Regions from separate parts of the Clostridium sp. MF28 genome, predicted to be linked through region 1. Evidence: predicted binding sites of a transcription regulator. Region 1 holds the regulator's gene; the other holds the start of a gene.
What was found. Region 1 encodes CtsR, which represses protease genes until heat stress. Its sites were predicted from a motif close to AAGGTCAANNAAGGTCAAAT; they were not measured.

Region 1 (11,342 bases):
AGTTATTTCAGGAGCTATTTTATTTATTCAAGAACAAATGCACCTTGATTCATGGCAGCAAGGATGGGTTGTAAGTTCTGTATTATTAGGAGCTATTCTTGGGGCTGCAATCATTGGTCCTATGTCTGATAAATATGGCCGTATAAAGCTAATTCTTACATCGGCTGTTATATTCTTTGTCGGCGCACTTGGATCAGCATTTGCTCCAGAAATTTGGTCATTAATTATATTTAGAATCATTCTTGGTGTCGCAGTTGGTGCATCTTCAGCTCTAATTCCAACTTATTTAGCTGAACTATCACCATCTGAAAAACGTGGAACCATATCAAGTTTGTTTCAGCTAATGGTTATGAGCGGAATTTTATTGGCTTATATTACGAATTATGCATTTTCAGATTTATATACTGGTTGGAGAGTGATGTTAGGGTTCGCAGCTATTCCAGCAGCAGTTCTTTTAATAGGCGCACTTGTGTTACCAGAAAGTCCTAGATTTTTAGTAAAAGATGGACGAGTAGACGAAGCAAGAAGTATATTAGAACATATGAATAAACATGATAAAAGTGCTGTTAATTATGAATTAGCTCAAATAAAAAGACAAGCCGAGATTAAAAGTGGTGGAGTTAAAGAGCTATTTAGCGAATTTGTACGCCCGGCATTAGTTATAGGCTTTGGTCTAGCTATTTTTCAACAAATTATGGGATGCAATACAGTTCTTTATTATGCACCAACTATATTTACAGATGTCGGATTTGGTGTACAAGCAGCTTTGCTTGCCCATATTGGAATTGGAGTCTTTAATATAATAATTACTGCTATAGCTGTAGCCATTATGGATAAGATTGACCGTAAAAAAATGCTTATTTATGGAGCTATTGGGATGGGAGTTTCGCTATTGATTATGAGCATCTCAATGAAATTTTCTAATGGTTCATCTGTTGCTTCGATTATATGTGTTATCGCATTAACTATCTACATTGCCTTTTTCTCAGCTACTTGGGGACCTGTAATGTGGGTTATGGTAGGAGAAGTATTTCCACTAAATATTCGTGGCTTAGGCAATTCATTTAGTAGTGTAATTAATTGGAGTGCTAATATGATGGTATCATTGACATTTCCAGCATTATTGAATTACTTTGGTACAGGTAGTTTATTTATAGGTTATGGTATAATCTGTTTTGCGGCAATTTGGTTTGTTCAATTTAAAGTATTTGAAACTCGTAATCGTTCACTTGAAGATATAGAAGCTGAACTTAGATCATATAAAGGAGTAGAAAAACTCCAAAAGGATATCTGCACACAAGATGCTACAACTAAGGCTTAGGGGATAAGAGTAGTTATAAGATATTATAAAAAAGATATGTTAGTTAAACATATCTTTTTTATATAATATAAAGGCAACAAGTCCACAAATGCCAATAGTTACGCCCATAACTATGGAGAATGCATGTGGATTATCCGCAGATAATGGTAATGCTATATTCATACCAAATATTCCACCTATTATAGTCGGTATTGCCATAAGAATTGTAACTGATGCAAGTACTTTCATGACAATATTTAAGTTATTTGATATTACAGAAGCAAAAAAGTCCATTGTACTAGCTAATATATTACTATAGATTTCAGTCATTTCTATAGCTTGTTTATTTTCTATAATTACATCTTCTAAAACATCTTTATCTTCTTCATATTTTTGCATAAGCTCTAATTTCAGCATTTTCTCTAAAGTAATTTCATTAGCCTTTAGTGAAGTTGAAAAATAAACAAGTGATTTTTCCAGAGAATGTAATTGTATAAGCTCTCTATTTTTCATAGATTTATGAAGCCTTTTTTCAATCATTAAACTTTTTTTATCTATTTGACGCAAATAAAGTAAATAGTATGTTGATATTCTATTTAGTATTTGTAATGTAAATCTTGATTTTTTAAATGTATAAAAAGATTTAATTTTGTTATTAGCAAAATCCGTTAGGATTTTACTGTTTTTTAAGCATACAGTTATCAATTGTTTATTAGTATGTATTATTGATAATGGGTATGTATCATAAGTAAGAGAGTTATCTTCCATTTCGGTAAACGGTATATCCACTATTATTAATAATGAATCCTCTTCAATATCGATACGTGAGGTTTCTTCATCATCTAAAGCTGCTTTTAAGAATTCCAAAGGGACACCTGTTTTCTTTGATATTAATATTAGTTCCTCAGCAGATGGAGCAATAAGATTTATCCAAGCACCATTTTCTATCGTATCTATTAATTTTAGGGAAGGATCAAATTCACTTTCGCTTTTATAGATTTGAATCAATTTATAACACCTCCTAAGCAGTACAACTAATATTATACTATTATAAGATGGTTTGTAAACACATAGCATTTCTTGTAATATACTATTATTTTTATTATTCTGTAAGTTTAATATGAAAATACATCAAAGGATTTTACGTTTGATTTTTTATTATGCCAGAATCTATGAAGTGAAATATGGTATCTTAAAATATAAATCGATATAATATATGGAGTTTATTATTATCAAAAGCATATATTATATTATTTTTAAGATACCATATCTTAAAATTTTTTTATTAGCAATTTCTATTATTAAAGAATTCAGACTTAACTTCAGAGAGTAAAGTTTCGTTTTGTATCAAGTCAATAGCAGTTAATGCAAGAGCTGTAGCTGCTATATTGCATTGTTTTAAAGCAAATTCAGATGTAGTTGCTTTTGCGAAATCTAGGCTTCCATATCTAATATTTTCATCATCTATTATAGATATATATGGATGTATGCAAGGAACCTTATGACTTACATCTCCAATGCTTAATCCAGCATATATATCTTTTGGTGGATTAATATTTATTATTCCACTTTCTTTAAGGTTATGACTAAATAGCCTATTTAGTGTTCTATTGGTTATTAACTCCTTATTAGGAGACTCATATAAGAAAAATTTATTAGGAATATCTATTAATGCTGTCACATTATGTGCAATTTTTCTTATTTTATCATAAGCTTCGTTAGCAGTTTTCGTGTTAGATGCACGAATGCAAAATTTAATTTCAGAATCTGCTGGTAATAGCAATGTTGTATACCCACCATTAGATATAACCGAATTTATTTCTAAATTATCTGGAAATCCTTTTTTTATAGAGTTTAAAATATTAAGAGTTAGTAAAACGGCATCTAATGATGTATAAGAATTCCGATTTAAAAAACTTAACTTGCTTTCGCTTTCAAACTTAAGTCCTAATGGGATAATTGCTGATGAAGAGCCACTTTCACATGTACATGTGTCAGGGTGTGCTACCATTACAACATCTATGTCATCAAATAGTCCTTGTTTTACCATTGTCCCTTTAGTCCCGCCAAAGTATTCACCGGGGCAACCTACCAGTATTACAGAACCTCCGATGTCATCTATAACACTTCCTAAAGCTAATGTAGCGGATACTGACATTGCAGTAACCATATTATGCCCGGTAATATGACCTTCATTTTCGATAGCGTCATATTCACATAGATAACATATTTTAGGATGACCCTGGCCTTTCTTTGCTATAAATGAATTGTTAATGTTTAAAAAATTTCTATCAACTTCAAATTTGTATTTATTTAATAAATTGCATATGCAATTAGACGCGTTAACTTCACTATAACTTTTTTCGGGATTCTCATATAAATAGGTACAGAGATTTTTAATATCGTCAGCACAAGTAGATAAAAATGAAATAATTTTGTTTTTCATAAGCGCAATTCCTTACTTAAAACTTGCAAAATAAATTACTAGATCTTGTATATAGTACAGGTTTTGCTTTGTTTTACAGTAAGTTCTCCTTTCATATTAATGTTTTTATTGTTAACATGATAATAGCTGTATTAAATATAAGCTTAATATAGCTATTATTTTAAATATTATGAGCAAATTATTGTTTGAAAATTTAATAATATAAGCTATTTTTGCAAGCTATATTTACATTATGTAATTTGTATTAAATTCAGTAGTAATTGTGTAAATATATATTGCTCTTTATTAGTATTACCATAAATTAAAAAAATATCTATATAGAAGTTATTAACATCCACAAGGTGTATAAAGTCTACATAATTGGTAATAATTTTATAAGAATCATAAAATTAAGGGGGAATTACTAATGGAGGATACAAATAAATCATGTTTTTTATGTGGAGCAAGTGATTGCAATGGTATAATATTAAATGGAGAAAAGATTTGTAAAGCATGTGAAGAGAAAATTGTTAATACAAATGTAGAGGATCCAGATTATGATTATTATAAGGATAATGTTAGGATAATCTTATTTAGCGAACATGCTTAGAAATTAAATTCTTACATTTAAACGCTAATATACAGAGGGGTACTTTAAGATGAAAAAAGGTTTATTTATAGTTTTTGAAGGTGGCGAGGGAACCGGAAAAACAACGGCGATTGACGCAATATATGATTGGATTACAGAAAATAATTTTGAATGTATAAAGACGAGGGAGCCAGGCGGAATTAAAATATCAGAGCAAATAAGACAAGTTATTTTAAGCAAAGATAACAAGGAGATGGATGCTAAAACAGAAGCACTATTATATGCAGCGGCGAGAAGACAACACCTTGTAGAAAAAGTGATACCAGCATTGAATCAAGGTGTAATAGTTCTTTGTGATAGGTTTATAGATTCTTCTTTGGCGTATCAGGGTTATGCGAGAAATTTAGGAATAGAAGAAGTTTTAAGTATAAATAAATTTGCTATTGGTGAGTATATGCCGGATATATCAGTGCTATTTGATCTTGATCCTAAAATAGGATTGGCTAGAATAGCTAATAATGATTGCAGAGAAGTAAATAGATTAGATATAGAAAAGTTAGAGTTTCATGAAAGAGTTAGAGAAGGATATGATATTGTTTATAAAAATAATAATCATAGAATTGTTAAGATAGATGCAAATAATACGAAAGAAAATGTAATTAATCAAATAAAAAATATACTAAGACCTAAAATATGGACAAATATAAACTAAGTAATAAAAAGCCACCTATTTGTGGTAAAATAATATGTAGTAAATTATTATTAGTTTAAGGGTGGGAATTAAAATGAAATTGATAATTGCAATTGTTCAGGATGAAGATTCAGCAGATGTCATAGAGGCTTTAACAGAAGAGGATTATAGAGTTACAAAATTAGCAACTACAGGAGGATTTCTTAAATCTGGTAATACTACATTATTGGTAGGAATTGAAGAGGAAAAAGTCGAACTTGTTATTGATGTTATTAGGAATGTATGTAGAAAGCGAAATGAGACAGTAGTTACACCAACTACCCTTGGGGGAAGTGAAAGTGGATATATGCAACAATACCCAGTGCAAATTAGCGTGGGAGGTGCTACTGTATTCGTAATTGATGTGGATAAGTTCGTAAAAATATGATATCAAGGAGAGATAAGCATTGAGAAAGATAATTGGACATAAAAATATTATCGATAATATAAATAATAGAAGACAAAAGGATTCATTTTCTCATGCAAATCTAATAATTGGTAATGATGGAATAGGAAAAAGTATAGTAGCTAAGTATCTTTCAAACCAGATTATTAAAGAGAGAAATGGTGTAGAGAGTGTTGATATTGTAAGGTATTCTCCTAATTCCAATTCATTTGGTGTTGATGATGTGAGAAGCATTATAAGTGAAGTCAATAAAAAGCCTTATGAAGGTGATAAAAAGGTATTAATATTATATAAATGTGACAAGCTAACAGTTCAAGCTCAAAATGCATTATTAAAAACTATTGAAGAACCACCAAGAGGTGTACATTTAATATTACTAAGTGATTCTTTAGAAGTAATTTTAGATACAATAAAATCGCGTTGCCAAATATATAGGTTAACACCATTAAATAAAGAAGAAATTTTGAGTTACCTTGAGGAAAAATATAATAATTTAAGTGAAGATGATAAAAAAGCTGCATTAGCTTATAGTGCTGGAATACCTGGAAATGTAGATAGATTTTTTAGCGATGATAAGTTGAGAAATTTGAGAGATATATGTATAGAATTATTTGAAGATATCGTAAGTAGACAAAAAGGTATTATATTAAAGTATGAAGAATTATTAAAAAGTGCAAAAGAAGATAAATTAGAGTTACTAAATATACTTCTATCATATATAAGAGATATCTTACTTCTTAAAGAACTTAATGATAGTGAACTCGTTGTTAATTTTGATAAAATATATAAGATAAAAAATATATCAAGAGGAATATCTTATAAGAAATTAAATAGTATGTTAGAATACATAAAAGAAGCTAGAATAAATTTTAATAGTAATACGAACTATTCAATGGTCATAAGTGTTTTGCTTATGGGCTTTGCGGAGGTATAATTAATGATAAAAGTTATAGGCGTAAGATTCAAGAAGGCAGGAAAGATTTACTACTTTAGTCCATTAGAATTGGATATAAAAAAGGGCAATTATGTAATAGTAGAGACAGCTAGAGGTATAGAATTTGGTGAATGCGTTATAGGAATTAAGGAGATAAAAGAGGAAGATATAGTATCACCTTTAAAGAATGTTATTAGAATTGCTGATGAGGATGATATTAGAAAACATAAAGAAAATAAGGATAAAGAAAAAGAAGCATTAGATATATGTTTAGCTAAAATTCAAGAACATAAATTAAATATGAAATTAATAGATGTAGAATATACATTTGATAATCATAAGGTTATATTCTACTTTACAGCAGATGGTAGAGTAGATTTTAGAGAATTAGTTAAGGATTTAGCTACTATATTTAAAACCAGAATAGAATTAAGACAAATAGGAGTAAGAGATGAGGCTAAAATGGTTGGAGGACTTGGACCATGTGGTAGGCCTATGTGCTGCTCTACATTCTTAGGAGACTTTGCATCTGTGTCAATAAAAATGGCAAAGGAACAGAATCTTTCTTTGAATCCAACCAAGATATCTGGAATATGTGGAAGATTGATGTGCTGTTTGAACTATGAGCAAACTACATATGAAGGTATAAGAAAGAGATTGCCTAAGATTGGTTCTATTGTTAAGACAGAGGCTGGGAATGGAGAAGTTGTTGGTAATTCAATAGTTAAAGAGATGGTAAAGGTTAAGGTTAGAAGAGGAGACGAGGAAGTTGTTGAGGAATTCAAAATAACTGATGTAGAGCTCGTTTCAGGAAAATATGAAGACACAATTGATGAAAATAATATAAAATTGATTGTTGAGTCAGAGGAAGATAAAACATTAATAAAAAATCTTATTAATGAAAAATAGGAGGAATTTCTATGAAATCTGTTATTAAGATTTGTAATATGGAGTCTAATGACGATGCCAAGATAATTCAAGATACAGTTGTTAAGAATTCGGGAGTAATAGCTACTGAAATTTCGCTTGCAAAAAGGGAGATAACAGTGATATATAATGATATCTTTTTAAAACTCGAAAGGATTATAAATTCCATAGAGGATTTAGGATATGTTGTTTTGTAATCGTAAATGATATAACAATATTAAAAAATAAGAAGTCTAGAATACAAAACACTTTTAAAACATACGAATACGTGTTAAAATGTAAGAGGTTAATTACCACAATTTATTAGGAGGTGTTCTAGATGGCATTTGTTATTAATGATTCATGTGTTAGCTGTGGAGCATGCGCTGGAGAATGTCCAGTTAGTGCTATAACTCAAGGAGATACTCAATTCGTTATTGATGCAGATACTTGTATCGATTGCGGAAACTGTGCTAATGTTTGCCCAGTGGGAGCTCCAAACCAAGAGTAATAAAAGAGAGATCGTCTTTAGGCGGTCTTTTTTTTATTTAAAAATAGTTGAAATAGTTATTTTCACTATTTATATGGAGGTGTTAACAAGATACATTCAGACTTAAGGTTAGAATTTATATACAAGTCAGAAGTATCTAATATATTAGAATTTATTTTTTTTACGCTCTTCATAGATATTATAAAATTCTTAGGGTCGTCTAAGTATAAAGTTGTTGTATTAGTTTTATAATGCATAGGAACTATGTATTTGGGGGAAATAAGGTTACAAAGTTTCGCAGACTCAAAACCGTTGAGAGTGAAATGTCCACCAATAGGGATAAGTAAAATATCAATATTTTTAAGCTTTTCTAAAATCAATGAACAAGGTATATGGCCTAAATGTCCTAAATGGCATATGGAAAGTTTATCATCCTTAAATATATAAATAATATTTGAGCCTCTTTTTAGTCCATTGCACTTATCATGAAAGGAGTCAAACCCTTCTATATTAAGGAAGCTTAAGTTAAAGTTTCCGCTCTCATTAATAATCTTGGTTGTATTATTTATATCATTAATATATGAACTATCAAAATGGTTATGACTAATGGTAATTAAATCAGATTTAGGGAAATTATTATCATAACCTAAATTGTTGCTAAATGGATCAATTAGAATTCTTTTACCAATGGATGTTTTCATAAGGAAACAAGAATGTCCATACCAAATAATTTGCATATAAAACCTCCATAAATTGAAATATATTAGATATTATTAACATACAGTAATATAAATAATCATAAATTTATATTGATACTTCAAAAAGTAGAAGAAGTATAGTATAATATTATAAAGTCAAAGTAAGTCAAAAACAAATAATTAAATAAAGGTTTAAGCAGGTGATGTTATGGCAAGACTTTCAGATATAATAGAAGAGTTTATAAAACAAATGTTTAATGAGAATAGAGATAATGTGATTTTTATACAAAGAAATGAGTTAGCAGATCAATTTAGATGCGCGCCGTCCCAAATAAACTATGTATTAACAACTCGATTTACCTATGAAAGAGGATATTTAATTGAGAGCAAGAGAGGCGGCGGAGGTCATATAGCGATCAAGCAGTTGGATGATGACAACTCCAATAGAAGAGAAGAATTAATTAACCAAAGCATAGGAGAAACAATAACATATCATAATGCAAACGCATTGCTTAATCACTTATTAGAATCTGGAGTTATTGAAGAAAGAGAATGTGAAATAATGAAAATAGCAATAAATGATAGAAGTTTAACTTCAGCAGATAATAAAAATAAAGTAAGAGCTGATATTTTAAAAGCTATGATTATGATAATTTTATCTTAAAGGTGGGGATATATATGTTATGTGAAAAATGTAAAAAAAATGAAGCAAAGATAAATTTAATTACAGTGATGAATGGTCAGAAACAAGAAATTTGGTTATGTGAAAATTGTGCAAAAGATATAGCTAATATTCCATTCTTTAATCCAATAATGCAAAATATAAATGTTCCATTTCAAGGAATACTTACAGAAATATTATCTAATGTAGATAATGGTAAATCAAATATAGATAATAATAAAGTAAAGGAAATTATCTGTCCAAATTGTGGGTTAACTTATCAGGAATTTAAGAAATCAGGAAGATTGGGATGTACTGATTGTTATAAAGAATTTAATATTGTACTTGAGCCAAGGATAAAGAGCTTACAAGTTGGAAGTAAACATATTGGTAAGATTCCTAAGGTAAAGGGAAAGGAATTGGTTCAAAGAAAAAACCTTAAGGATTTAAAAGAAGAGATGCAAAAATTGATAGTAGCTGAGGAATATGAGAGAGCAGCAATAGTAAGAGATGAAATTAAAAAACTAGAATTATATATATTAGAAAGTAACACTAAGGAAATTATAAATAGAAAGGAGGGAAATTGTGATGAATAGCTGGGAAGATGATAAGGAAGGACTTGGAGCAGTATTAAGTAGCAAAGTGTTGTTAGCTAGAAACTTTAGTAATTTACCTTTTCCTAATAAACTAAACTATATTAAGGGTAGAGAAAATGGCAAAGAAGTATATAACGTTCTTAAAAATGAATTAGATAATGAAGAAATTACGTTATATGAGATTTGGAATACAAAAGAGGAATTTAGTAAACAATATTTAGAAAGGGATCTAATCAGCAAAGAGCTTTTGAAAAATTCTGATAAGGGCTCATTTATATTGAATAAAGAAGAAGATCTTAGCATTATGATAAATGAAAAAGATCATATAAATCTTCAATGTGTAAGTGATGGATTGAAATTAGAAGAAATTTTTGAGAGAGCAACGGTTATTGATGATAAGATAGAAGAAAATTTTGACTATGCTTTTGATGAAACATTAGGTTATTTAACAGCATCACCAGAGAATATCGGAACAGGAATGAAGGCCTCAGTAGTATTACATTTGCCAGCTCTTAGTATGAGTGAAGAAATTAATAATATATCCAAAAGGCTTGGTAAGTTAGGAATTGCTATAAAGGGAGTTCATCTAGATGGTACAAAAGTTTTTGGAAATTTATACAGAATATTTAATAAAGTGTCATTAGGTTTGACAGAGGAGAATATTATAAATAAATTAAAAGAAGCAGTTTGGAGCATAATAATAGAGGAAAATAAATTCCGAGAAATATTACTTAGTAAATGTAGACATGAATTAGAGGATAAGATATATAGAGCATATGGAATACTGAAATATGCAATGATTTTGGATTTTAAAGAGTCTATTGAACTATTATCAAATGTTAGATTAGGAGCGGAATTATCAATTATAAATATTGATAAGGGTAAGTTAGATAAACTATTTATTCTAATTACTAATTCATCCCTTCAAAATTATTTGAAAAAATCACTAGATGATAAGGAAATTAAGTATGAAAGAGCTAAATTAGTGAAAGAAATGTTAACCTAAGGAGAAGATAGGAGGTTTAAAGTATATGGAATATAATAAATTAACAGAAAGGGCACAAGCAGTAATTTTAGAAGCTGAAAATGAATCAGAAAAATTTAAACATGGGTATGTTGGAACTGAGCATATATTACTTGGCATATTAAAAGAAGATGGATATTCTGCTAAGTTATTAAAAAAATATGGGGTTAATAGTGAGAATATTAGAAATATGATACAAAGATACTTGGGTTATGGGGATATCAAGAAAACAGACGATAATATTTTACTTACCCCTCGTACCAAAAGGTTAATAGATGAAAGTTTTGCAGCAGCAAAAAGATTAAATCATAAATATGTTAGCCCTGAACATATTTTATTAGCCTTACTTAACCAAGAAGAAGGAATGGCATACACTATCTTAAAAAGCTTGAATCTTAACTTTACCATTATAAGTGAAGAATTACTTGTATTCTTATCCGGTACTTATGAAGATAAAGCTAGCGATAAAAATATAATTGATAATAAGAAAGCTAATACTCCAATGCTTGATAAGTATGGAAGGGATTTAACAGTACTATCTAAGGAACAAGGACTAGATCCTGTAATTGGAAGGGATAATGAA
Region 2 (11,342 bases), 640 kb from region 1:
AATTATATTTGGCTTAAATAACAGAAAAGTATTGCCGCTATATCTTGATACTAATATATCTTCTGTAACAGATTCGACTATATTATAGCCCACTTCTTTTAACACTAAGTCTCCAAAATCATGCCCGTAGGAGTCGTTTACATATTTAAAATTATCTAAATCTATTATCAGCATCGCGGCTCTAGTATTACTATTAACAACATTTTGTAACATTTTGGCTACCGTGTTCTTGAAAAAATATTTATTAGGTAGCCCTGTAATTCTATCACTATGAATTATTGAATCTATTGTTTTATTGACCATAGATTCTTTCCAATTTTTCGTCAAAGAATCTATATCACCATATTCATTCTCTAAGTCCTTAAAGCAATAACTAGTTCCAGTAAAGTAATACTGTTCATTACTTTTAATTGACTTCCCGACAAGAATAAACTCAACAATGTTACCCCTAGGACTTTCCATCTTGTATTGTAGCTGCATTTGTTCTCTATTTATATAGTGTCTCTTTAAATCTTGAGAGAAAAAGCTTAAAACATTTTGTTTATCTTCTTCACCAACAAAATTTATAAATTGATCTAAAGTTTCATTCTTAGTATCATACTCTTCAAAAAAACTTTTCATTGTATCATCAATTATTAATTTAAGCTCTGATTGATTCCAAATTATATTAACGCCCAAAATTGGTATAGAATCAAATATTTCCTCATGATTTAATTGAAGTTCCTCCCTAATCATATATATACAATCCTTCACATAATTCTATAATTTGTACTATTCCTGTTTGTTAGAATCTTTAGATTTCTTATCATTTGCTAATGATGCTATTAAAGCTGCTGTTGCTGCTATAACAGTAATTAATTTGCCTGTCTTTTTTAAATTCATATAACATCACCTTCCTAACTTTATGAATAATTATTTATTAAGACTCTAATTCTTAAATTGATTTTCTTCTTCCTCGTATTTATATCCGATACTTATTAATATATTTATAATATCGTCTTTAGATAATTCTAAATCATCACAAAGAATATCTAATGAACCATATTGATCTCTTAATTTCATGTTTATTACACTTAACAATATGTTTGGATCACTGATCCCCATAGGATTATTTTCCATCTCTACTCTTCCTTTTCATCTATTGGTATATGGTTAATTATAGCATAGCATACATTTCCAAATTAATAAATACTTTTAGTTACTTAAGTCTACTCTTCATCGTAATAATCTAGAAAAGAATGCTTTTCTTCGCCCTTTTGCCAACCTAATATTGAATCCATACTAACATTTTCAGCTGCTTTAAAGATAGACTTTTCAACTCCGCTAAAATTCTTCTTTAATTCTTTAATAAGATCTTTTATTTCATATCTCTTATTACCTATTCTTTCAGCTGCAACCATACAAGCGCAATTCAATGGCCATATACCACTATAATTTATAAATCTTTTTATATACTCTTCCTCTATAAAATACATAGGCCTAATTAATTCTAAACCTTCAAAATTTTTAGCTTTTAATTTAGGCAACATTGTCTTAAAATTACCACCATATAAAATGTTTAGCATAGTTGTTTCAATTACATCATTATAATGATGTCCTAATGCAAGTTTATTACATCCAAATTCTTTTGCTTTTGCATAAAGAGAGCCTCTTCTCATTCTTGCACATAAATAACATGGGTAATCCTTAGCCATTTTATCAACAACATCAAAAATGCCTGATTCATACATATGAATTGGAATATTTAGATGCTCACAATTTTCTATTAGTAAATTTTTTATATCTGGATGATACCCTGGATCCATAGCTAAAAATACTAATTCAAATTTAACTTGACCATGTCTTTGCAACTCCTGAAATAATTTCGCCATAAGTATACTATCTTTTCCTCCAGAAATTCCAACAGCAATTTTATCTCCTTCTTGAATTAAATTATATTCTTTAATTGCCTTAACAAATTTTGACCAAATATGCTTTCTATAGCTTTTAATTATAGCTTTTTCAATCTCTTCTAGTGGCTTTTTTTCTCCATCTGGTATAATTCTTGGACAGCCTTTTCCTGCAATTGTACTCATTATTTCATTTCTCCTTATTATCTTAATAGTATCCAGATCATAGATACTAATTATTCTTGAATATATCTTTCTTTAAAGAGTTTATAATGAACACTTAAGATTTACAAGTGTTTTTAGGTTTTAATATTAGCTGATTTTAATTATTCGTATTTGTACTTTGATTTTCATATATCAAAGTAATGTTTCTTTAGAAAGAGATTTCACTAGTTCTTCAGGGTTTTTGTCTTTCATTAAACTAGACATTATAGCAATTCCACTTGCTCCAGCATCCAATACTTTCTTATAATTATCTTGATTTATTCCGCCTATCCCAATGACTGGAATGTCAATCTTCTTGGAAAGAGCCTCTATTTCCTTAATTCCTCTAGGAGGAAGACCTTTTTTACAATCAGTTTCAAACACATGGCCATAAATAACATAGTCTGCTCCTAATTTAGCCGCTTGTATACCTTCTTCGCAACTATGTATTGAAACGCCGATCATCTTATATATTTTATATTTATTCCCACTAAAATAAAAATTATCCACCATTTCTTTAGAATTTATTGCTCTTCCTGTGCATAACCTGTTACTAATATTTATAAAATCATTAAATGATAACTGAATTCCATCAACATTGGACTTTTTAGCAATATCTATATTGGAATTTAGTATTATTCTGATATTTGTATTTTTCAGTTCCTCTTTTACTTTCAAAACTAATATCATTAGCTCTTCACTGCTTAAATCTTTTTCTCGTATAATTAAGAAATCTAGATTAGATTCTGATATTTTTTTTATTTGATCAAAAAAGTCCCTACAAAGTTTTCTATTTGTTATTCCAATTACAGACATCTTTAGTTTATACCTCTTCTCCTAATATTAATCTAAGCGCCATATTTGCTTCATGACAAGCTGCGATACCAACCCTAGGTGCCATTAACCCCTCATTTACTTTTGCCTCATTTTTAAAGTCTCCACACATATATAGCCTTGTATTTATTTTTTTGCTAATTATTAGATTATTAGAATAATACCCTGCCATACCTGAGGCTGAAATAACCTTTGGTTTTTCTGTCTGAAGTAAAACTTCTCTAACTATCATCGCTTTATTTTCTGCGCCATCAAATGCTTCAATTACAATATCCATATCCTCAAATAAATCTTTAATGTTATCCTTATCTACATACGTATCAACAACTTCGATATTTATGAACGGATTGATTTCTAACAATATTTCTTTTAATGCATGGCATTTTTTCATTCCAATATGTCTTATAAAGTATTGTTGTCTGTTTAAATTACTAGGTTCAACCACATCAAAATCTATTATTTTTATATGTCCAACCCCAACTCTTCCCAACGCTAATGCTACTGTTGAACCAAGTCCACCAAGTCCAGCAATAGCTATCTTCGCCTTCTTAACTTTCTCATGAACCTTTGGAGTATGTCTACTTACCATTAGTGCCTCTAACTCTTCTTTTTTAGGCACCTCGCCTCTCTTAATTAAAGTAACTTTATCGCCTTCATTTAAAGAATAATCTTGTTTAATTGGAAAACCATTTAAAATAACTATATCCGCATCACTTTTTATCCTGCTTCTAACTTCAAATGCAGTAATTTCTCCCTCAATATCTATTTCTCTTTCATTTACTAAAACTTTCAAACTAATATCCCCAATCTAAATAAATTTTAAAACTTAATATATCTGTTCATTATTTACTCATTATTTTCTTATCAGTCTTTTTTCATAATTTGTACAACCAATGGGCAGAACCTCTACTTATTTGGCTTCCATAATAAATTACTAGATAATAAAAAGACTTACACTAAGGTAAGTCTTATAAATCTTCTAAAATATTTATTGCTTCCCTACGGTGGTATTAGCCACATCAGGTCAAAAGAGTTAAAGCAAATAAGCTTCTCTCAGCCAATTAAATTGGCACCCCTAGCCTTTTATACTATTCAATTTCTGTTATGGTTATATATTATCATTTTATTTCTTATAATTCAAATTTTTATGGATTAAATCCATAAATTAGATTTGTAAATTTATTCATATTTTGTATAAAAATCAACTTTTTCTAAGTTCATAGAATTAAATATAGAATCAGTAATTATTATTACTATATTTAAATTTATATTTTTAAAATATAATTGAACATTTTTTCTAACGTGGTAAAATAATATGTGTCGGTATTCAATTAGAAGCTGAACGGAAATTCGTATATATTATATATTTTTCCGAATTATATCCATATATCAAGGAATAAGAACGGAGGTACCTTATGGAAAGAGGCTATACTAAATCTAAATTTTCAGTTAGACAGATTGCAATGATCGGAATGCTTTCTGCAATTTCAATTTTCTTAGGATTAACCGGGCTTGGGTTCATACCAATTCCACCTGTAAAAGCTACTATAATGCATATCCCAGTTATTATAGGTGCGATAGTTGAAGGACCTATAGTTGGATCCCTAGTTGGATTAGTTTTTGGTTTATTCTCAATGTATCAAAATTTTACCGCTCCTGGTCCAACATCATTTATATTTTGGAATCCTATAATTGCATTAGTTCCTAGAGTCCTAATTGGAATTGTAGCATACTATGTGTATATACTTCTTAGAAAGAGATTTAAAAATCAAAGCATTAGTATTGCAATAGCATCAATCTGTGCTACATTAATTAACACTATAGGTGTTTTGGGTTTAACTTACGTATTTTACTTAGAAAGATACTCTGCTATTTTAAAGATAAATCCACAAACTGCTGGAATTGCAATTGCAACCATTGGTTTAACAAATGGAGTTCCTGAAGCTATAGTGAGTGCTGTAATATCAGTCCCTGTAATTGTAGCTATATTTAGAATTAAGAAAAAAATTTAACTAAACTCTAAACAAGTAAAATAAAATATTTTTTAAAGAATATAAATTATAAAGAGGCACTTGCTAAAAGCTGCCTCTTTTCTTGTTCTAATTATTGGTTACATATAAAACTATTATGAAGAATTAAAATATGGTATATAATACAAATATAACGATTCCTATTAACTACTCAAAAAGTTACTCACATTCTTTGATTATAATTTTCTAGAGAATAAAAATTCCTATAGATCACATTTATCTACAGGAATTTTACAAAACTTATTTTTACTAAAGTGGTTTTATTATTATTTCTTCATCTTTATTATCAATCATAACCTTAGATCCATAGCCTAGTTCGCCCTTAATTATCATCCTAGCGAGTCTATTCTCTAAAGTGTTCTGTATATATCTTTTTAACGGCCTTGCTCCATAAACCACATCATAACCTTCTCTTGCCATTATTGTTTTTGCTTTATCTGTAACTTCTATTTCGATATTTTTATCTTTTAACCTTAAACTTACTTCTCTTAAGAATATATCTATAATTTTCTTAATGCCAGACTCTGTCAAAGGTTTAAACATTATAGTATCATCTACTCTATTTAAAAATTCTGGTTTAAATCTTGATTTTAAAACACTCATTACTTTTGATTTTATTTCTTCATCAACGTGATCTTCATTAGTATTTTCTAATAAATATTCACTTCCGATATTTGAAGTCATAATTATTATAGTATTTTTAAAATCTACAGTTTTACCCTTATTATCAGTTAATCTACCATCATCTAATATTTGAAGGAATATATTAAACACATCTTCATGCGCTTTTTCAATTTCATCAAATAAAATTACGCTATATGGTTTTCTTCTTACAGCTTCTGTTAGCTGACCACCTTCATCATAACCTACATATCCTGGAGGCGCTCCAACTAATCTAGACACTGAATGCTTCTCCATATATTCCGACATATCAATTCTAATAATATTTTCTTCTGAATCAAATAAATTTCTAGCTAGTGTTTTTGCAAGCTCCGTTTTACCAACTCCTGTTGGCCCTAAGAATATAAATGATCCTATTGGTCTATTGATATCTTTAAGCCCAGCTCTTGCCCTGAGTATTGCATTAGTTACAGCTTCTATTGCCTCACCCTGGCCTATAACTCTATTACTCATATCATCTTCTAGTCTTAAAAGTTTTTCCCTTTCTCCTTCAAGTAAGTTAGTTACAGGAATTCCAGTCCATTTAGAAAGTACAGCGGATACTTCCTGCTCAGTTACTTCCTCTTTTAATAGAGCTCCCTCATAATTTTCTCTTAGTTCAATTTCTTTTTGCTTAATTTTTTCTTCTATAGCAGGAATCCTACTATATTGAATCTCAGCAACTTTATTATAATCAAAGTTTCTTTGCGCTACTTCTATTTCTCCTCTAGCATCATCTAGCTCACTTTTTAAGGTTTTAATAGCTGTGATTTGCTCTTTTTCTTTGGTATATTTTGCAGTCATTTCATCATTCTTTTCTTTTAATCCTGCAAGCTCTTTCTCTAAGTCATCTAACCTATTTTTTGAACCCTCATCTTTCTCTTTTGACAAGGCTTCTTTTTCTATTTCTAACTTAAATATTTTTCTTCTTATAACATCAAGTTCTGTTGGGAGGGAATCTATTTCAGATCTTATCATAGCTCCAGCTTCATCAATTAAATCAATTGCCTTATCAGGCATATATCTATCTTGAATATATCTGTCAGAAAGCTTTGCAGCAGCTACTATTGCTGAATCATGAATTCTAATCCCGTGATGAATTTCAAACCTTTCTTTTAATCCTCTTAGTATTGCAATTGTATCCTCTACTGTAGGTTCATCTATAATTACTGGTTGGAATCTTCTTTCTAAGGCTTTATCTTTCTCAATATATTTTCTATATTCATCAAAAGTTGTAGCACCTATACAATGTAACTCTCCTCTTGCTAATAATGGTTTAATCAAATTACCAGCATCCATTGCTCCATCAGTCTTACCAGCTCCAACTATTGTATGAATTTCATCTATGAATAGTAATATTCTACCCTCACTGCTTTGAACTTCTTTTAATACCGCTTTTAATCTTTCTTCAAATTCACCTCTATACTTAGCTCCGGCAATCAAAGATCCCATATCCAAAGCAAATATAATTTTATCCTTAAGGCCTTCTGGAACATCTCCTCTAACTATTCTTTCAGCTAATCCTTCAATAATTGCTGTTTTACCAACACCAGGTTCACCTATTAATACTGGATTATTCTTGGTTCTCCTTGATAAAATCCTTATTGTCCTTCTTATTTCTTCATCTCTTCCTATAACAGGATCTAACTTATGCTTTTTAGCAAGGTCAACTAAATTAGTTCCATACTTTGCTAATGCGTCATATGTCCCTTCTGGATCTTGCGTTTCAACTCTTTGGCTTCCTCTAACTTCAGAAAGAACTTTTAAGAAATTCTCCTTGGTTATATTATATTGCTTTAATATTTTAGAAACTTGATTGTTATCTATTTCTATAATAGCAAGCATTAAATGTTCAACACTAACATATGAATCTTCAAACTGTTTCGAAAATTCTTCAGCTTTAATTAACACTTCCTCTACTTTTCTAGTTATATATACATTGCCAACTCCTTCTCCTAAAACTTTTGGCATTGCATCTAATTCCTTATTTACTGACGCTTTTAAATTCTTTACTGATATACCCATTTTAGTAAGAATATTAGGGACTAACCCGTCCTCCTGCTCTACAAGAGCTGAAAAAAGATGAATTAAATCTATTTGCTGATGATTAAATTTAACAGCTGTAACATTGGCATCATTCAATGCTTGTTGAACTCTCAACGTCATTTTATCAATATTCATACTTATTCCTCCTAAATCTCTATGTTAAATTTCGAAATTATTATTAAAACTAGTTTATCACTATACCTAAATAATTCCTCTTTATCTATATAATAATACATAGGTCAAAGAAAGTCAAAGTTTATTTAGTCTTTTTTTTAATTTTTTTATCATCTAAAGATTTATTTTAAATTTTGTTGTTTTATAGTAAAATAGTAATATAAATATTATTAGCCTGTTATTTTACAGCTTAACGATATTAAACTTTTTTAAAAGAGGTGATGTTATGAAAATAAGTTCTATCATTAAACCAAATTTCCATACAATTAATGTAAACGATACTATAGATAAAGCTTTAGATTTTATGGACAAACTTAATATTAATGGAATGCCAGTAGTAGATGATAAAGAAATTGTAGTAGGAATGGTAGTAAAAGCTGATATATATAGATTCATGATACATCCAGGACATTATGTTAGCTGTCCAGTTGAGTGGGTTATGTCAAAATCAGTTATCTCTGCGCAATCTGATGAAGATCTACTCACTGTAGCTAAGCGTCTAAGAGAAAATGATATTATAACAATGCCTGTTATTGAAGACGAAAAAATTGTAGGAGTTATTAATATAGATGATTTATTAGATTACTTCATTGACTCTTGTTCAAAAAATTAGTAACAATAATATCCATATGAATTTAATAGCTTAAATATATCATTACTGATCTTAAAGGCTTAATTGTGAATATAAAAAAATAGAAGTGGCGATATTTTGTTAATCCATTATAATCGAATTAACAAAATATCGCCCTTCTATATATATTTACGAGAAATTAGATTTTTTTATCAACAGCTAATGCAAGATTAAAGTATTTTAGCGAATCCGCTGTAAGTCCAAGCTTATAATAAAGCTTACCCATATCTACATATCTATTTCTTCTTTCTTCTCTGGTACCAAATTTAAACAACGAATCTAATGATAGATTCATATATTTTTCTGCTTCCAAATGTTTGTCCATTTTCTGAAGAATTATACCTTTAAAATAATATGACTTCTCAATTAACTTTATATTATCAGTCATAATAGCTAAATTTAATGATTCTTCTGTAATCCTATAAGCTATCTCATACTCTGAATTATCAATTAATATTTTTGTACAATAATTCAAAAACTCCACATATTTTTCTACATTATCTTGTGGAAATATCTTTATTCCATCTTCTATTTCAGAGATTGCTTTTTCCTTTTCTTCTACTTCAAAATAATACTTTCCATAATTTCCATGGGATGCTGCCAGAGAAATAGGATTATATTTTTGATATTGAAATGCTTTCTTTTTATATTCATCAACATAATCTTTTTTAAGCTTAATGCATACTGTAGCATATATATGATATATTTTTCCCTTGCTTTCATCTGTTTTAAGGTCATCAACATATCCTATGATTTCTGATAAAATGCTATATGCTTCTTCAGATTTTCTTAAATTCTGATAACACAGAGCCTCATTGTAGCCTATTAAACAGTACTCTGAACTATCAAATCCATCTTCTTTCAATCTAAACATTTCTCTAAGCTTGCTGTAGTAAGAAATAGCCTCAATATATTCACCATTTTGAGATAAATAACGTGCCATATCTTTAAAGTAGATAGCTGTATTTTCTTCCGTATTATTTCTTTGATATAAATCATAATATTGAGAAACTATAAGCTGAATATTTTCAACCTTATTTTCTTCTACATAATACGAGAATAATATGTGTATTAATTCAAAAGCTAAATCATAATATTTATATTTTAGTGCATAGCTTAGGTTATCTTTCAACTTACTTTCAGAATCAGTATCGGAAGATACATTCCTCTTTATTATATTTAGATTATTTGAAATTTGTTCATATACGTCTTCTATTAAATAATCTACATCTATTTCTATCTTCTCAGCTATATAATTCAGTAATTCGGTATCTGCCTTAATCTTTCCATTTTCTATACAGCTCATCTTGGCAATTGAAATCTTATTTCCGCATAATTCTTTCAATGTTATACCTTTAAATACTCTAGCTCTTTTTATCTTTTCGCCAGTAGATAGTATTTCCAAATATCTCACCCACTTACTTATAATTTGTAATTTTCTAACTTTTCTGCTTCATCAAATAACTTTATTCCTTGATTTAAGTAATATGAAGCCTCTTCTTCTTCTTTTTTATCTATGAAATATTTTCCGACTCTCATAGCTAATTCAGCAGCCTTCGACAACTTTCCGCTATTTTTTGCTAGCACATATGTATCAATCAATACACTTTCTGCTTGTTCTGGTTTATCGTCAATATTGAACATAGTATATTTTATTAGTTTACATTCGATTTTTCTGTCTATATCATGCTCTTCAATTCTATTTTCTATATCTTTTAGTATTTTGCTACATTGTTCAGTATTCTTTAACTTCAGATAACTTTTACAAATATCTATTAGTATATCATTTATACATCCTACACGATTTTGTGTACTAATACTTTTTGATATATCATAATGCTTAAGAGATTCATCTAAATTTCCTAGTTCATAAAATAACTTTCCTAAATTATGTTCTATATTAACTATGCTCTTGTTATACTGTATCTTTTTATATACTTCTAATGTTTTCTTTGAATACTTTATTGCATTCGGCAAGTCACCTTTTTTATTAAATTCTTCTGCTAAAGAGAATAGATTTCTCGCATAATCTTCATCATTATAGACTTGTTCAAATCTATTTCTTGCTAGACAAGAATATTCTAAGGCTAAATCCAGTTCTTCTACATCGTAATATGTTCTAGCCATATTGTAGTATATTTCTCCCATTAAAAATTCATCTACAACCTTATTGTCTATATATACCTTTTCAGCCTGTTTTAAGTAACTACTAGAAGAATGATATGCCTTTAATTCTAAAGCAATATTAGCTAAATGTAGGAAAGTTTTTATTATCTGCTCATAATTATTATTTTTTACAAAAATTACATTTGCTGATAAAAAAAACTTCTGAGCCATAGGAAAATCTCTTTTATACATGTAGGATTTTGCTGTTATAAAATATATCATTGCTTTTCTATATTCTAGATTATATTTTTCACAGTAGTATAGAGCATTATCAATATATCTTTGACCTTTTTCGTAATCTCCCTGGAGTATGCATGATTCCCCTACCTGTTCGTAATATAAACTAATCTTTTCAGCTTGGCTTTCTTCTGATTCCATTAAATATTCTACATTTGTGTTCAATGCATCAGCTAAATATTCTAGCAAATCTACTGATGGATTCGAACGGCCAGATTCTACCAAACTTATTTGTCCTGGAGTTATTCTGTCTTTTGCCAAATCCTTCAACGTCATATTCAATTGTTTTCTTCTTCTCTTGATCTTTTCTCCCAATGATAGAATTTCCATCTTTTTAATCCTTCTCTATTCAACAAATTATTTAGTTATTTTAATATAATTTCCTTAATTATAACATAAATTTATAAAAAACTGCATAAAAATATAAATGTGCCCCAAATTTTATATAATTTAATTTTATTATCCATATTT

Region 2: the regulator CtsR is predicted to act here: its motif matches at 7,899-7,918, upstream of clpB (ATP-dependent chaperone ClpB).

The regions. Positions count from the first base shown of each region.
Region 1 covers NZ_CP014331.1:3,490,294-3,501,635, forward strand. Annotated here, with positions in the region: gene AXY43_RS15095 (sugar porter family MFS transporter) at 1-1,321, shown strand, start outside; gene AXY43_RS15100 (magnesium transporter CorA family protein) at 1,361-2,308, opposite strand; gene AXY43_RS15105 (amidohydrolase) at 2,586-3,746, opposite strand; gene AXY43_RS15110 (sigma factor G inhibitor Gin) at 4,153-4,335, shown strand; gene tmk (dTMP kinase) at 4,385-5,026, shown strand; gene AXY43_RS15120 (cyclic-di-AMP receptor) at 5,100-5,432, shown strand; gene AXY43_RS15125 (DNA polymerase III subunit delta') at 5,452-6,384, shown strand; gene AXY43_RS15130 (PSP1 domain-containing protein) at 6,388-7,293, shown strand; gene AXY43_RS15135 (heavy-metal-associated domain-containing protein) at 7,305-7,508, shown strand; gene AXY43_RS15140 (DUF362 domain-containing protein) at 7,631-7,801, shown strand; gene AXY43_RS15145 (MBL fold metallo-hydrolase) at 7,867-8,517, opposite strand; gene AXY43_RS15150 (CtsR family transcriptional regulator) at 8,687-9,142, shown strand; gene AXY43_RS15155 (UvrB/UvrC motif-containing protein) at 9,157-9,735, shown strand; gene AXY43_RS15160 (protein arginine kinase) at 9,728-10,741, shown strand; gene AXY43_RS15165 (ATP-dependent Clp protease ATP-binding subunit) at 10,767-11,342, shown strand, end outside.
Region 2 covers NZ_CP014331.1:4,129,445-4,140,786, reverse strand. Annotated here, with positions in the region: gene AXY43_RS18240 (putative bifunctional diguanylate cyclase/phosphodiesterase) at 1-735, opposite strand, end outside; gene AXY43_RS18235 (DUF4250 domain-containing protein) at 928-1,119, opposite strand; gene AXY43_RS18230 (tRNA 2-thiocytidine(32) synthetase TtcA) at 1,209-2,075, opposite strand; gene AXY43_RS18225 (thiamine phosphate synthase) at 2,247-2,909, opposite strand; gene thiF (sulfur carrier protein ThiS adenylyltransferase ThiF) at 2,917-3,720, opposite strand; TPP riboswitch at 3,907-4,014, opposite strand; gene AXY43_RS18215 (ECF transporter S component) at 4,343-4,939, shown strand; gene clpB (ATP-dependent chaperone ClpB) at 5,207-7,798, opposite strand; gene AXY43_RS18205 (CBS domain-containing protein) at 8,064-8,450, shown strand; gene AXY43_RS18200 (transcriptional regulator) at 8,608-9,873, opposite strand; gene AXY43_RS18195 (tetratricopeptide repeat protein) at 9,891-11,201, opposite strand.